DNA from 2 places in the Kangiella sp. genome. Region 1 is predicted to be linked to the other one. Evidence: riboswitches for the same ligand, from Rfam matches in the RefSeq annotation. Region 1 holds a riboswitch; the other holds the start of a gene.
The links. Region 1 has a riboswitch for thiamine pyrophosphate ahead of ACN0VI_RS08940 (TonB-dependent receptor). Riboswitches for the same ligand answer to the same signal wherever they lie in the genome.
Positions count from the first base shown of each region.

Region 1 (4,433 bases):
ATAGTCATCAGCTTTAACCTGATGGCGGTCGGACAAATAGAACTCATCCTTAAATTCAGTCTGCAGATTCAGGCTCCAATATTCATTGAAATAAAAATCAGCGCCAGCAACCCATTGCAGTTCTGGTGAATGCGCCAGTTCGCGACCCGTTAAATCATAAGGTACTGGTGGGTTGGCCGTTAGGTCAGCCAACACATGCGTAAAGCTTTGCAGGTTTTCAAACTCAGTTTTTAATATGCCCACCGAACCATAAAAATGCGCCCATTCCAGCGAACGCCAATTCCACTCAACTTCAGCGCCGTAACTTTTTGCCCCACCAGCATTGATGTTGTAATCGGTAAAATTACAGGGACACTCACCGCCTTCCTGCAAAGTTCGGCCATCAGCCTGCGAGGTTACATAGGACTGTTTGGACTGAATATCATCACGGTTTTGATAGAACAAAGACGCCTGCAAAGTTAATCCAGCATCAGGCCAAAAACCTTTAACCCCTAACTCATGGTTTAGCATGTATTCAGAATCATACTCACGTTGTGACTCCGGCAGTTCCTGTGCCGTATTAAAGCCCCCTGCTTTGTAGCCACGCGACAACAAGGCATACAGCATGGCCTGTTCACTGGCCTGATACTCAAGCGAAGCCTTACCACCCCAGAAATTCTCAGAACGATCATCCGCGAAAGGCTGATTATCAGCATAATCTGCCGACTGGCGTTCGAAACGCGCACCAGTTGCCAAGGTCCAATCATTGTTCAAAGGAATGTCCAGCTGTCCATAGAGTGCAGCGTTGCGGGTATCGTATTGGTTTCTGAAATCTACTGGGTTAAACGTATATTGACGCAACAAATCAACAGATTGATCGCGGAAATAAGCGCCAATAACCCACTGATTTGATGAAGATCGTCTAGATAGTGAATCAGTACTGCCCTGCCCACCAATCAATTTAACGTCTAAGCTCAAGTTTCGATTGTCTCTCAAGAAGCGGTCAAACGACGAATACCACCAATCAAAACCCCAGTCATCACTATCGCACGGCCTGCCTTCACAAATTCCAGTATGACTCCAGTCTTCGTCGTAAGCATAATCAAGCTCGCTGTCAGCAAATGACAAGGTGCTTTGCAGCTTGGTGGAATCCCAGGCCCATTCAGCGATAAAGGAAGCACCAATGGTTTCCTGGCGATCATGGCCTGGCTCATCAGAATAAGTCTGGCGTGTGTTATCAAGACTAAACGCATCATATCCATTGTCCACATCGACCAGAATCAGATTTGAGGTCAAAGAAAAGTCGTCACTGGATTGATAAACCAAACGAGCCTTCATGCTCGATTCGTCTATATTCTGGGTATCATCACGTCCTAGGAAAACATTATCGGTAAAACCGTCGCTACGGTATTGCCCCACCGCGAAACGGTAGCCCCAGGCATCCGAAAGCTGATCACTGCTTATCAAAGAGGCGCTACGGCCATTGTAAGACTCAAAGGAACCGGAAACTTTCAGCAAGTCTTCCTCAGGTGCCGCAGACACTATATTGACCAAACCCGCCAAAGCATTCGCGCCATAGAGGGTACCTTGCGGGCCACGAAGGATCTCAACCTGCTGCGTGTCCAGCATCAAAGCACCACCCGCGATACCCGTCATATCGATTCCATCAACAATCACACCCACCGAGTAATTGACGGGCTCAACAAACTCACTACGCTCGCCTACTCCACGGATTTGAATAAATCGACCACGCGAAGCACCCGTTGCGAAATTAACATTTGGCGCTAAATTGAAAACATCAGAAACATGATGAGCATTATTCTTACGTGCCGTCTCACTACCGATCACAGTCACACTCGACGGCAAGGTCAAAGGACTCTCAGTCAGATGCTCAGCGGTAACAATCAGGGTTTCCAGATCTTCATCCAAGAGCTCATCATCCGCCTGCCCATCAGCAAGCACAGCAAACGACATCGTCAACAGACTGGTCAAAAGAAGAGGTTTAAAAGAACGAATAGCGTGTTTCAAAAGACAACTCCACATAACAGCATTTCAGCGTTTAAGTGATGGGGTTTAGCGGAGTAACAACAGAAAAGACAGAAAATTGCAGTTAAGCTAACTTGACTGAGTCCCTGTCAATGAATGGCTTAAGGTGAAGAAAGAAAAAGCCAGATTCCAAAAAAGCACATTTTCTGAACTCCCTATCCCTACGCCGGCATGACCCGGATCAGGTTCTAAGGGTCTGGCGCTCAAACAGTCGCAAATCCGCAAACCGCATTGAGCCATTTCTCAGGCAAAAGCCTCCCCTCGGGAATGCTTGCCATTATACACGCCTAAAAATAAACAGCGAATTGAAAGATAATGTAGTTCCGTAGCATCATCCTCAATATTCGCTGTTTTTGAATGTGTATGGGCTAAGAAAGTGGGATCTTTTGACCGTCATCAAGAAGCCTGTAATAAATACCATTTTCTATCAGCAGTCCCTCTGAGTGCTTGGTCGGGAAGCTATTGCTATAATCTGACGGATGTTTCACATCGATTGCGAATAACTTGCCGTCAAACTGACTATTAACACTAAACTGCAAGGTATGACCAACAACTACCGCCTTGGCACCAAATTTATTTATAGTAGCCTGAAATTGCTCTTCATTAACTTTGTCTTTGAAATACCCTCGATACCAGGCTGGACCTGACTGTGTTGAAATTAATAACTCGGTATTTTTGTCGGCAAGTCCGGGATAGTACATCTGTCGGTAATAAGCTCTTACCTGCTCATTGATATCCTCAACGGTCCAATCAAATTGCATCAGCTGCGGGTCAATACCGCCATGAACAAATATAGTTCCATTAATAATTTCCATCACGTTTTTCGATTCAAGCCAGCGGCCAATAAATGAGTTGTTACTAAATAAATCTGCCTGAGTTTTGCCCATAATTCCTGCAATCGGTAAATATTTATCAGCAGCAGATTTAAAGTTTCCCTGCAGATTTTTAATTTCATGATTACCGATAATGTAGTGAAGCTGGCCACCCGCCTTTCGAGCTTCTTGTTCAAGCTTATAAATCAGCCATAGCAATTGCGTAGTGGAGCTACCTCGATCAACCATGTCTCCAACCAGCACCAAATGACCTTGACCAAAGGTCCACTCGAGCTCTTCTGAAATTACCTGATGAGTAATGAGAAAGTCACGGAAGGCCTGAAAATTACCTTCAAGATCGGATAAGGCAAGAATCGATTGCTGATCATCATACACAGCTTTTGGAGTAATAATCGCCGGATGAATATCGAAATCAAAACTGCTTTGATCACCATTATAGGTCACTGTTGCAGGGATAACTTGTTCAGGTGCATAAGCTTGCTTTTCAACGGAAAAACCCGACTCTCGACTGCCCCGAATATAATTCGACTCTAATTGACTATTACTGTAGAAAATAAAAGGCCCTTCTCCTGCAACTTTATTTGCTGATGAATCCGTTCCGTAATTTAACGAAGCATGCTGACTAATACCGAAGACAACCGCTATCAGCAATAGCACCAGCGACACGATGAGAAAGTGAAGAATATAAGTTCCAATAGTTTTCATTATGATTTCCTTAATTAAGATGTCGTTTTAATACCCGTAGTACTCGATGAGTTATGAAAAACTCAATAGCCGCAAGAACAATGGCCACGGGGCTTAACCATAAACCGCTAAAAACCTTTGCTCCATTGCTAAGGTCTGCTTGATGTAACCAACCAATAACAATGCTTTCCCCACTTGCGCTAGACCAGACACCAAGCGTGTAAGGTAAAAACAGGTTAACAAGGGCAAAAGCTATCAAGGCAAAACTGATTCCATACCCAAACACCAGCATGCTGTAGTAAAGCGTTTTAGAAACCCCTCTCTTAACGATCTGTATTGGCCTGAAACCCTCTGGAGGAGGAGTGCCGACCATGATGTGACTAATGTATTTGCTTGCTAGCTCTTTCGGCTCACCGAAACCATTGAATATCTCTTGGATATTCGGTGCTTCACCTGCTTGCTCCCTAGCTTCAATAACATCGAATATATGAGCCTCAATCTCACGAATCACCTCGTCTGCTTCTTCTTTCTCCAAACGAGACAGATATTTCCTTAGTTGATTTAAATATTTCTTAATAGAGTCATTATTAGACATATACTTTTCTCCATTCTCAGTATCTGGTTATTGTCCCTGGGCAGCTAGCAGCGTCTCAATATCAGCTACAGATTGTCGCCATCGGGCTTCAAGCACCTTTAATTTCTGTCTGCCTTTATCAGTCAGCCCGTAAAACTTACGCGGTCTAGCGTCGCCCTCCTGCTGCCAACTGGCATCGGTCAACCCATCTCGCTTTAGCCGGTCAAGCAGCGGGTATAAAGTGCCTTCGCTAATCACCATGGTTTCGAAGCTATGAAGATTGTTAAGCAGTTCAAGGCCATACATAGGCCTTGGCT
Region 1 is NZ_JBLXBT010000001.1:1,941,920-1,946,352, forward strand. Features, by position in the region: gene ACN0VI_RS08940 (TonB-dependent receptor) at 1-2,007, opposite strand, end outside; TPP riboswitch at 2,166-2,297, opposite strand; gene ACN0VI_RS08945 (metallophosphoesterase) at 2,394-3,563, opposite strand; gene ACN0VI_RS08950 (HAAS signaling domain-containing protein) at 3,574-4,137, opposite strand; gene ACN0VI_RS08955 (PadR family transcriptional regulator) at 4,165-4,433, opposite strand, start outside.

Region 2 (4,433 bases), 1.6 Mb from region 1:
ACCACTACCTGAAGACCGGTGAATACAAAGCTCAGGGCAGTTCATTTACCGAAGGGATCGGCATTATGCGCACGGTAGCCAATTTTGCACAGGCCCGAATTGATAAGGGCATCACTTTACCCGACCAGGATTTAGTTACCGTATCGCGGGCAGTCAGAAACGCCGATGGATTGGTGCTGGGTAGCAGTTCTGCACTGAATATTGCTGGTGCACTCTTTGCCGCAGCCAAATCTGGCACCGGAAAAACCATCGTAACCTTTGCTTGCGATGCCGGTGAACGCTCCTACTCAAAGCTGTGGAATCCAGAGTTTTTAGCCGAAAAGGGTATCCGCGATGATCTGGAAACCATTGAGCAGATGTTCGAGCGTTACAAAGCAACGGATGACAGCGTCATAGTCAATGTTAGTGATAGGGATAGATGATGGAGAATAAACCGCACTTGAAGTTACTGGACGCACAGTTTGATGTACATCGATTGTTATCAACAATGGATTTGGAGGACTTGCAGGGAAGTTGGTTTTTGTCCTCAACCGATGAAGAGTTATCACTGGTTTGTGAAGCAATAAATCGTGACTTGATAAAAGACACTGTGCAGAAAAGCGAACTGAATTGGCGTGCCATTAAAGTCGCAGGGCCACTCGACTTTAGCCTGACAGGAATCATCGCTGGTATCAGCCAAGTCCTAGCCAACGCCGAAGTTCCCGTCTTTGTCGCCTCCACCTTTGATACCGACTATGTTCTGGTAAAAGAAAGAAACCTTGCTGAAGCGTTGGTTGCCTTAAAAAAAGCCAGTTATGTGTTTGTTTAGTTGATTTCATTGGTAAGTATAGCGCGCTAACGAGTAATAGGATGGGTTAACATTGATGCGTAATTCATCAAAGCCAGCCCTCCAATAGCTCATTGGCGGCAAACCACTAATACAAAAAAACACTTCAGGCAAACCGGTAGGCAAAATGGAAAAGTTGTGAGAATAGGCGCGTTAAAGCGACGATAAGGGTACTTTAAGCGACTTTAAAAGCATTTCCATATAAATCAAGCGGTTATTCCATTTTGTCGCTAAAACAAATAAAAAATAAAAAATAAAAATAATTATAATCGCAATAATTTCAATAAGTTATATGGTTTATAAAAAGATTTAGACCTTTCAGGCTGAAAATTGATAACAATTAGAACTCGAACATAAAAAATAAATATCTTTAATATCAAGAAGTTATTGAAAGCTTTCAAATAAATTGAAAGCAGTGATTTATCGTCAATTCCTATCACTCAAAGTAACAATTTGAAATATGAGTCTTTGCTAATCTGTATTTGTGCAGCGGCAAAGCGTCGTTGTCTTAAAAAGATTTCAGACGAGGAATTAGAGATGAACAACGAAGACGATAAAAAACCTGAAGGCACTGGCGAAAGCAAACCAGAGCAGGGTGGTGAACATAAAGAGCGCGTCTATGAAGGCGAAGCTGAAGTATTAGGTAGCGAAGACATTCGTGGCGAAGAAAAGACCTGGTCTATGTTTGCTCACTTGGCGGCCTTTGTTGCTATGGTTCCGTTAGTGCCAGTTATAGGCATGGTACTTGGGCCCTTGGTGGTCTGGTTGTTGAAGAAAGACGATATGCCATTGGTTGCCGAGAATGGTAAACGTGCCTTGAACTTTAATATCACCATGTTTATTGCGTACTGTGCGGCGTTAATCCTGTGCATCATCTTGATTGGTATTCCAATCCTGTTTGGATTAATCATTTTTCACTTTATTGTCACCATATTGGCGGCGATTAAAGCGAGCGAAGGTGGTGTTTACGAATACCCATTCTCTATAAAGTTGATTCAGTAATAGGAATGCCTAGATTCTAATAATAACAAATGACTCTCCACCCGGGGCGCTGTCGAATGCAAAGCTTCGCCCCATTCTCCCCAGCGGCAACTTAGGTGCCGCTTTTTTTATGTCTGAATAAATAATCTGAAAAATAGGGGCTAGGAATTTGTGACTTAGCATGTGTATAATTCGAACAACTCTCGGGGTGCGCTTGGGATTAAGACTTACGCCAACAGGCTATCTTAAACCAAGAGCTGAGATGCATTAGCAAACCCGTATAACCTGATCCGACTCGCATCGGCGTAGGGAAGAGTAATGTCAAAGCTGACGATCTCACCATAAAGCTCTGTTCTCATTATCTCTTTGCCTCCTTGCGCTATGCGGTCATAAACGCTGGAGATTATTGTGAAAAACAGTGTGACAAAAAGTGTGGCAAAGAATGATCCGATTGATCTAACCAAACATACCATTACTCGCGAACCCTTACCGAAATCGAAAAAGATTTACGTTCCCGGCACCTTACATAAAGATATTCGTGTGCCGATGCGTCAAATTAGTCTGACCAATGGTGAAAAAGTCACCCTTTACGATACCTCTGGACCTTACACTGACCTGAGCATTGATATTGATGTGCGCAAAGGTTTGCAGGAAGTGCGCCGTAACTGGGTTATGGGCCGTGGTGATGTGGAAGAATATCAGGGCCGCGAACTTAAGCCGATTGATAATGGCTATGAAGATGGTGATAAAGCCTTTGCCACTCATAATCCTGAGCTGCAGCGCAAACCAATTCGTGCCAAATCAGGCAAGAATGTGACTCAACTGCATTATGCACGCCAGGGCATTGTGACGCCGGAAATGGAATACGTAGCGATTCGTGAAAATCAAAAGCGTGAAGCCTTATTAGAACAAAACAGCTCCGCAAATGGTGTCAGTAAAGAAAGAGAAGTCCGCTTAAAAGGCGAATCCTTTGGCGCGAAAACACCGCAAAAAATTACTCCTGAATTTGTACGTGATGAAATTGCCGCAGGCAGAGCGATTATTCCTGCCAACATTAATCACACCGAATTAGAACCAATGATTATTGGCCGTAACTTCCTAGTGAAGATAAATGCCAACATTGGTAACTCTGCTGTAACATCCAGCATCGAAGAAGAAGTCGAAAAGCTGGTGTGGTCAACGCGTTGGGGTGGCGATACCGTCATGGATTTATCGACCGGTAAAAATATCCACGCCACTCGCGATTATATTCTACGTAACTCACCGGTCCCGATTGGTACTGTGCCAATTTATCAGGCTTTGGAAAAAGTCGGTGGTGTAGCCGAAGATCTGACCTGGGAAGTATTCAGGGATACTTTGATTGAACAGGCCGAACAAGGGGTGGATTACTTTACTATTCATGCCGGTGTCTTGTTGCGCTATGTGCCACTGACTGCTGAGCGTGTAACCGGTATCGTGTCGCGCGGTGGTTCGATTATGGCGAAATGGTGTATCGCACATCATAAAGAGAACTTCTTATACACCCATTTCGAAGAGATCTGCGAAATCATGAAGGCTTACGATGTGAGCTTCTCGCTGGGCGATGGTTTGCGTCCAGGCTCTTTGGCGGATGCCAACGATGCTGCGCAATTTGGTGAGTTAGAAACTTTAGGTGAATTAACCAAGATTGCCTGGGAACATGATGTTCAGGTCATGGTCGAGGGTCCGGGGCATGTGCCAATGCACATGATCAAAGAAAACATGGATAAGCAATTGAAAGAATGCCACGAAGCACCTTTCTATACGCTTGGACCGTTGACCACTGATATCGCACCAGGCTATGACCATATTACGTCAGGCATCGGTGCTGCCATGATTGGTTGGTACGGTTGCGCCATGCTCTGTTATGTGACGCCGAAAGAACACTTGGGTTTGCCAAATCGTGACGATGTTAAAACGGGAATTATCACCTATAAATTAGCAGCACATGCAGCAGATGTCGCAAAAGGGCATCCGGGCGCGCGTTACCGTGATGATCAGTTGTCGCAAGCACGTTTTGAGTTCCGTTGGGAAGACCAGTTTAACTTAGGTCTTGATCCCGATACGGCGCGTGAATTCCACGATGAAACCCTGCCAAAAGATTCAGCTAAAGTGGCGCACTTCTGTTCCATGTGCGGGCCAAAGTTCTGCTCCATGAAAATTTCTCAAGACGTCAGAGATTATGCTGAAGAGAAGAAAAAAGTTGAGCAAGGCATGGCGGAAAAGTCAGCGGAATTTAAAAAGCAGGGCGCAGAAATTTACGTTGAAGTTAATTAGTAAGAAGATGAGAAGTTGACCCTATGAAAATCGGAATTGTTGGTGCAGGTATTGCAGGTCGTATCTTGGCCTGGAAAATGCTTAAAAGAGGTTTTACGGTAACTCTTTTTGATAAAAATTCATTAAACAGTGAAGCTGCCTGTTCCTTTGCAGCAGCGGGGATTTTATCGCCACTTGCCGAGCTTGAAATGGCTGAGCCTACGATCTATGAACTGGGTAGTCGTTCCATGCAGCTATATCCACAACTGATCAATGAACTGGAGCAGCCGGTCTTCTATCGACAGATAGGATCATTAGTCACTGCCCACAGTTCTGATAAAGTAGAGCTCAA
Region 2 is NZ_JBLXBT010000001.1:300,740-305,172, reverse strand. Features, by position in the region: gene ACN0VI_RS01425 (cysteine synthase A) at 1-422, shown strand, start outside; gene ACN0VI_RS01420 (ACT domain-containing protein) at 422-808, shown strand; gene ACN0VI_RS01415 (DUF4870 domain-containing protein) at 1,364-1,828, shown strand; TPP riboswitch at 2,002-2,136, shown strand; gene thiC (phosphomethylpyrimidine synthase ThiC) at 2,240-4,102, shown strand; gene ACN0VI_RS01405 (FAD-dependent oxidoreductase) at 4,126-4,433, shown strand, end outside.
Region 2: another riboswitch for thiamine pyrophosphate. It lies ahead of thiC (phosphomethylpyrimidine synthase ThiC); the one in region 1 lies ahead of ACN0VI_RS08940 (TonB-dependent receptor).